Linked DNA regions of Variovorax paradoxus. The protein of the gene in region 2 binds, or shares a complex with, the protein of the main gene of each other region. Links are inferred from orthologs where the notes say so. Each region holds a gene or a part of one and is shown on either strand. Other genes may lie near its edges. The genes, in order: rodA and mrdA.

The links.
Region 1: the proteins of mrdA (region 2) and rodA are in contact, whole or in part, in a crystal structure (PDB 6PL5), measured with the Thermus thermophilus proteins. The link is inferred for Variovorax paradoxus from one-to-one orthologs. Residues at the interface, in WP_223903432.1 of Thermus thermophilus: Arg4, Ile5, His6, Leu8, Ala9, Phe12, Ala15, Leu16, Leu19, Gly20, Arg22, Ala23, Trp24, Leu26, Gln27, Val28, Tyr31, Tyr34, Leu36, Leu43, Thr45, Asp47, Lys156, Gln157, Gly158, Ser160, Val184, Leu201, Glu202; in WP_223903423.1 of Thermus thermophilus: Phe161, Val165, Phe168, Val169, Leu172, Pro198, Tyr199, Glu202, Tyr211, Arg212, Asp213, Gln220, Val221, Gln223, Ser224, Ile226, Ala227, Ile228, Gly229, Ser230, Gly266, Phe267, Val270, Leu274, Tyr277, Gly278, Leu281, Phe285, Leu289, Arg297.

The regions. Positions count from the first base shown.
Region 1 is NZ_CP102931.1:5,704,132-5,707,317, forward strand. The notes cover bases 239-3,113. They hold rodA (rod shape-determining protein RodA), read right to left. Parts: upstream 2,316-3,113; coding sequence 1,161-2,315; downstream 239-1,160. Other genes in these bases: tldD (metalloprotease TldD), read right to left, coding at 239-1,102; NWF24_RS26915 (carboxypeptidase regulatory-like domain-containing protein), read left to right, coding at 2,445-3,113. Outside these bases: more of tldD, read right to left, coding at 1-238; more of NWF24_RS26915, read left to right, coding at 3,114-3,186. UniProt on the Escherichia coli protein: Peptidoglycan polymerase that is essential for cell wall elongation. Also required for the maintenance of the rod cell shape. Functions probably in conjunction with the penicillin-binding protein 2 (mrdA).
Region 2 is NZ_CP102931.1:6,481,283-6,484,495, forward strand. The notes cover bases 5-2,906. They hold mrdA (penicillin-binding protein 2), read right to left. Parts: upstream 2,490-2,906; coding sequence 519-2,489; downstream 5-518. Other genes in these bases: fahA (fumarylacetoacetase), read left to right, coding at 5-373; mreD (rod shape-determining protein MreD), read right to left, coding at 2,545-2,906. Outside these bases: more of fahA, read left to right, coding at 1-4; more of mreD, read right to left, coding at 2,907-3,066; rod shape-determining protein MreC, read right to left, coding at 3,063-3,213. UniProt on the Escherichia coli protein: Catalyzes cross-linking of the peptidoglycan cell wall. Responsible for the determination of the rod shape of the cell. Is probably required for lateral peptidoglycan synthesis and maintenance of the correct diameter during lateral and centripetal growth.

The DNA.
Region 1 (3,186 bases), 780 kb from region 2 along the record:
TGCGCGGCATCGGCACGTGTGCGTAGCTTTCGCGGCGGCCGTTGCCTGTGGGCTTGACCTTCATGAGGCGCGCATTGAGCGCGTCCTGGATGTAGCCCTTGAGGATGCCGTCCTCGATCAGCACGTTGCGCTGGCTGGCGTTGCCCTCGTCGTCGACGTTGAGCGAGCCGCGGCGGTCGGCGATCGTGCCGTCGTCGAGCACCGTGACGCCCTTGGCCGCCACGCGCTGGCCGATGCGGCCGGAGAACGCGCTTGAGCCCTTGCGGTTGAAGTCGCCCTCCAGGCCGTGGCCAATGGCTTCGTGCAGCAGGATGCCGGGCCAGCCGGAGCCGAGCACCACGGTCATTTCGCCGGCCGGCGCCGGGCGTGCGTCGAGGTTGGTCAGGGCGGCTTTCACGGCATGGTCGACGTACTCGGCGATCTGTTCGTCGGTGAAATAGGCCAGGCCGAAACGCCCCCCACCGCCGCCGGAGCCGATTTCGCGGCGGCCGTTCTGCTCGGCGATCACGGTGACCGACAGGCGCACCAGCGGGCGCACGTCGGCGGCCAGCGTGCCGTCGGCACGTGCCACGAGCACCACGTCGTACTCGCTTGCAAGGCCCGCCATGACCTGCGCCACGCGCGGATCGCGCGAGCGGGCCAGCTTTTCGACCTTTTCGAGCAACTTCACCTTGGTGGTGCTGTCGAGCGTGGAAATGGGGTCGATGCCGTCGTAGAGCGAGCGGCTCGATGCGATCTTGCGGGCCGGCGTCTTCACACGGCCCGTGCGGCCGGCGGAGGAAATGGAGCGCACCGTGCGCGCCGCGTCGAGCAGCGAGGCCTCGGAAATGTCGTCTGAATAGGCAAAAGCGGTCTTCTCGCCACTGACCGCACGCACGCCAACGCCCTGGTCGATGCTGAAGCTGCCGGTCTTGACGATGCCCTCTTCGAGGCTCCAGCCCTCGCTGCGCGTGTACTGGAAGTACAGGTCGGCGTCGTCCACCCGGTGCGCGGTGATCTCGGCCAAGGCCTTGCTCAGGTGCGATTCGTCGAGGCCGAACGGCGTGAGAAGAAGCTGTTGCGCCGTGGCGAGGCGCTCGATGGTGGGTTCGCGAGAGATCATCGTGACATTCTAGGCAGCCGCCCTCTTCCGCGCTGCCCCAAAGGGCACTCTGGCGCTACTAGTTCTGCGCCAGCTTCCTTGCCCGGGCGATCGACATCAGGATCCCCAGCCCCAGCCCCAGCGTCACCATGGCCGTACCGCCATAGCTGATGAACGGCAGCGGCACCCCCACCACCGGCAGGATGCCGCTCACCATGCCCATGTTCACGAAGGCGTAGGTGAAGAAGATCATCGTCACCGCCCCTGCCAGCAGGCGCGAGAACAGGGTCGCCGCATTGGTCGCGATCACCAGCCCCCGGAAGATCAGCAGGATGAAGGCCGAAATCAGCGCCAGGTTGCCCATCAGCCCGAATTCCTCGGAATAGGCGGCAAAGATGAAGTCGGTGGTTCGCTCGGGAATGAATTCGAGGTGCGTCTGCGTACCCTGCATGAAGCCCTTTCCGCCCACCCCGCCCGAACCGATGGCGATCATCCCCTGGATGATGTGGAAGCCCTTGCCCAGCGGGTCCTTGCTCGGGTCGAGCAGCGTGCACACGCGCTGCTTCTGGTAGTCGTGCAGCACGCGCCAGTCGACCCCGTCGGCGCACAGCTTCGACTCGAAGCCCACGATCAGCGTCACGGCCACCGCGCCGATCAGCACCGGCGGCACGATCAGCTTCCACGGCAGCCCGGCAAAGAAGATCACCGCCAGCCCGGCGGCCAGCACCAGCAGCGAGGTTCCCAGGTCGGGCTGCTTCATGATGAGCCCGACCGGCACCGCCAGCAGCACCGTAGCTACCACGAAGTCGAGCGGCCGCAGCTGGCCTTCGCGCCGCTGGAACCACCAGGCCAGCATCAGCGGCATTGCGATCTTCAGGATTTCGCTGGGCTGGATCACCACGCCCACGTTGATCCAGCGCTGGGCGCCCTTCTTGGTGATGCCGAACAGCGCCACCGCCACCAGCAGCGCCACGCCCATCGTGTAGAGCGGCACGGCGGCCAGCATCAGCCGCTGCGGCGGCACCTGCGCCACCACGAACATGATGAAGCCGGCCAGCAGCATGTTGCGGCCATGGTCGACGAAGCGCGAGCCATGGTCATAGCCGGAGGAATACATGGTCAGCAGCCCGGCGAACGCGAGCAGCAGCACGGCGAAGGCCAGAAAGCCGTCGAAGCCCTGGAAGATGGGCGCAATGCGACGCGCCAGGGAGGGCTGATTGAACACGGCAGACATGGGGGCGGATTATCCGGCTTATACGAATCCCCGGCGCGTGTCCCCCCGTGGAAATCCCCATCCCCGACTGTCATGGGTCGTTCGCCTCTTGCTCTTACATTCGGGGATTCATAAAAAAGGGAGGATCGGATGGCGTCTCAACGTCTGCGCTTGTCGCTCGTGGCAGGTCTTTGCATTTCGGTCGTCGCATGCGGCGGCGGTGGCGGCGGAGGGAGCTCAGGGCTGCCCTTCGGACTGGCCGGCTCGGGTAACTCGTCCACCCCGAATTCCTCTGCTTCGACCTCGCCCACCCTGAGCGGCACGGCCGCCACCGGCGCGGCCTTCGGTGGCGCCACCGTCACGGTCCAGGATCAAAGCGGCGCGACGGTCTGCACCACCCAGACCGACGGGCAAGGCACCTACCACTGCGCGCTGTCCGCAGCCACCAAGGCGCCCCTCGTAATCACCGCGGTGCGCGACGACCAGTCGCTCTACAGCACCGTTGCCAGCAACGGCGGCACCGCCAACATCACGCCGCTGACCACGGTCATCGTCTCTCGGCTCTCGCCGGATGGTCGCCCCGCCAATCTGGCGGCGGCCATACAGGCCAACGCTGGCACCGTGACCGACGCGCGCCTGCAACAGCAGACAGCCGCGCTCGTTGCAGCGCTCCAGCCGGTGCTGGACGCCCTCGGGCAGGCCACCGTCGATCCGATCACCGGCCAATTCAGCGCCGACGGCACCGGGCACGACAAGGTACTCGACGCGCTGCTGGTCAGCGTGCGCCCCGACAGCGGCGCTGCCAACATCGAGATCACGGTGAAGGGCCTTCCGTCGGGCGACGACGCTGTACCAGCCTCCATCATCTTCCGTAGCAGCGATGCCTCCGTTC
Region 2 (3,213 bases):
CATCACGCTCGAAGTGCTGCTGCAGACCGCGAAGATGCGCGCCGAGGGCGTTGCCCCGGCGCTGCTCACGCGCGGCAACACCACCGAGGCCGCCTACTGGACGGCCGCACAGCTCATCGCGCACCACACGGTGAACGGCTGCAACCTGCAGCCGGGCGACCTGCTGGGCTCGGGCACGCTGTCGGGCCCGAAGCCCGACGAGGCCGGCTCGATGATGGAGCTGACGCTGGGCGGCAAGCAGCCGATCACGCTGCCGAATGGCGAGAAGCGCACGTTCCTGGAAGACGGGGACACGCTGATCATTCGCGGTTACTGCGAGCGCGCGGGCGCGGTGCGCATCGGCCTCGGCGAGGTCAGCGGAACGGTGGTCTGAGGCTTGCGTTGCCCTCCCCGTCTTGTCCCCTCTCCCTCTGGGAGAGGGCTAGGGTGAGGGCAGCGGCGTCAGAAAGCGCGCGATGGAGGTGAGGCCGCTCGCCCTCACCCCAACCCTCTCCCAGAGGGAGAGGGAGTAATACGGGTCAGGGCGCGGTAGCAGGCGTTGCCACGGGCGCCGGCCACGCCACTTCACTCGCCACGCGCGGCTTGCCGATTGGCGCGGTCGCCTTGCCGGTCTTGATGGCCGCCAGGTCGGCCTCGCTCGGGTACTGGTTCGCGAGCCAGTAGTCGAACACCCGGCGCGCGATGGGGGCCGCGGCGCCCGCGCCCCAGCCGGCGTTTTCCACGATCACGGCCACGGCGATCTTCGGGTCGTTCACCGGCGCGAAGGCCATGAAAAGAGCGTGGTCGCGCTGGTGTTCTTCCAGGGCGCGCGCGTTGTACTTGGTGTTCTGCGCCTGCGTTACCGCCTGCGCCGTGCCCGTCTTGCCGGCTGCCTGGTAGGCCGCGCCCGCGAACACGCCGCGCGCCGTGCCGGCGGTGACCACGCTGGTCAGGCCGTCGCGGACCACCGCAACGTTGGCCGCCGAGAAGCCGAGGTTTTCCGCCGGCGGCTGCTGCAGCGGCACCACCTGCCCGCTCACGGTGTTGCGCGTGGCCAGCACGAGGTGCGGCTTGTGCTTCAAGCCGCCGTCGGCCACGACGGCCGTGGCCTGCGCCAGCTGCAGCATCGTGAAGGCGTTGTAGCCCTGCCCGATGCCCAGCGAGATGGTCTCGCCCGCGTACCACTTCTTTTGCTCGGGGCGCTTGTAGGTGTTGCGTTTCCACTCGGTGCTGGGCAGCACGCCGCGCACCTCGCCGCCCAGGTCGATGCCGGTGATCTGGCCGAAGCCCAGCGGCTTCATGAAGTCGTGGATCAGGTCCACGCCCATCTCGTTGGCCAGCGAGTAGTAGTAGATGTTGCTCGACAGCTGGATCGATCGGCGCATGTCGACGCCGCCCAGGTTGCCTTCGGGGCTGCCGAAGCGGTGGCCGCCGAAGTTGAAGTAGCCGGGGTCGTTCACCACCACGTTGGGCCCGCGCTTGCCGGTTTGCAATGCCGCCATTGCCATGAAGGGCTTGTAGGTGGAACCGGGCGGATAGGTGCCGCGCAGGGCGCGGTTCAGGAGCGGCTTGTCGAGGGACTCGGTGAGCGCCGCCCAGCTTTCGTTGTCGATGCCTTCGACGAACAGGTTGGGGTCGAAGGTGGGCTTGCTCACGAAGGCCAGCACCTCGCCGGTCTTGGGGTCGATGGCCACCAGCGCGCCGCGGCGGTCGCCGTACATGTCTTCCACCAGCTTCTGCAGCTTGATGTCGAGCGACAGCATCACGGTGTTGCCCGGTGTGGCCGGATGGCTGGCCAGGCGGCGCACGGCGCGGCCGCCCGCCGAGGTTTCCATCTGCTCGACACCGGTCTGGCCGTGCAGCGTCTTCTCGTAGCTCTGCTCGATGCCGAGCTTGCCGATGTAATCGGTGCCCTTGTAGTTGGCCTGGTCTTCCTCGTCCCAGTCTTCCATCGCGGTCTTCTCGCGCTGGTTGATGCGGCCGATGTAGCCAAGCACGTGCGAGGCCAGCTCGCCCTGCGGGTAGTTGCGGAACAGGCGCGCCTTGATCTCCACGCCCGGGAAGCGATAGCGCTGGGCCGCGAAGCGCGCCACCTCTTCGTCGCTCAGGCGGGTGCGGATCGGAATGGAGTCGAAGCTGCGCGAGTCTTCGCGCAGGCGCTTGAAGCGGCGGCGGTCGCGCGGCGAGACTTCGAGCACCTGGGTCAGGCTGTCGATGGTTTCCTCGACGTCGTTCACCTTGGAGGGCGTGATCTCCAGCGTGTAGGCCGAATAGTTCGAGGCCAGCACGATGCCGTTGCGGTCGAGGATCAGGCCCCGGTTGGGCACCACCGGTACCACGGCCGTGCGGTTGCTCTCTGCCTGCTCGGCCAGGTCTTCGTGGCGCGTGACCTGCAGGTACACCAGCCGCGCACACAGCAGGCTGAACGCGAACAGCACCGCCAGGCCAATGACGATCACGCGGCGCTTGAAGCGCGCGAGGTCGGCGGCGACGTTGCGGATTTCGGTCATGGCGGTGGGAGCTTAGGCGCGTGCAGTTGCTTTTGGCAAATGCGGCGGGCAGGGCTTAGAGGGGGCGGTTCTCGTCCGGTTCCGGGGTGCGGCGCTGCGGGGCCAGTAACAGTGCGGTGACCAAGGGCCACAGCGCGGCCTCGATGGCAGGCGAGATCAGCACAGACCACCCCGGGAACACACCGCCGCCGATCATCCGCGTGACGACCTCGATCAGCTGCGACAGCGCAAAGAGCGGCAGCACCTGCAGCGCCTGCGAGAGCACCGGATACCAGAGCAGGCGCCGGTGGATGGTGATCGCGAAGAAGCCCAGCGTGGTGTAGGACAGCGCATGCTGGCCCAGCATCGACGACTGGTGCACGTCCATGCACAGGCCGAACACGAAGGCCGCGCCGATGCCCACGCGCGCGGGCTGGTGCACGCCCCAGAACACGATCACCAACGCCAGCAGGTCGGGCATCCAGACCGCGCGGCCGATGGGGATCATGTTGATGAGCAGCGCCACCACGAGGCTGCTCCACATGAAGAGCGGGCTGACGGGCAGCAGGAGCTGCTGCTGGCCTGGACGCTTGATCATGGGCGCGCTCCCGCTGGCTTCTTTTCGTTCTTGCCCGCGCCGGGCTTGCCTTCAGGCCGCTTGCGCTGGGTGGCGGCGGGCGCGGCAGGCGGCGGCGCGGCCGGCGTGCCGGTGGGCTCGAGCACCAGCACGTAGCGCGCGGCCGTC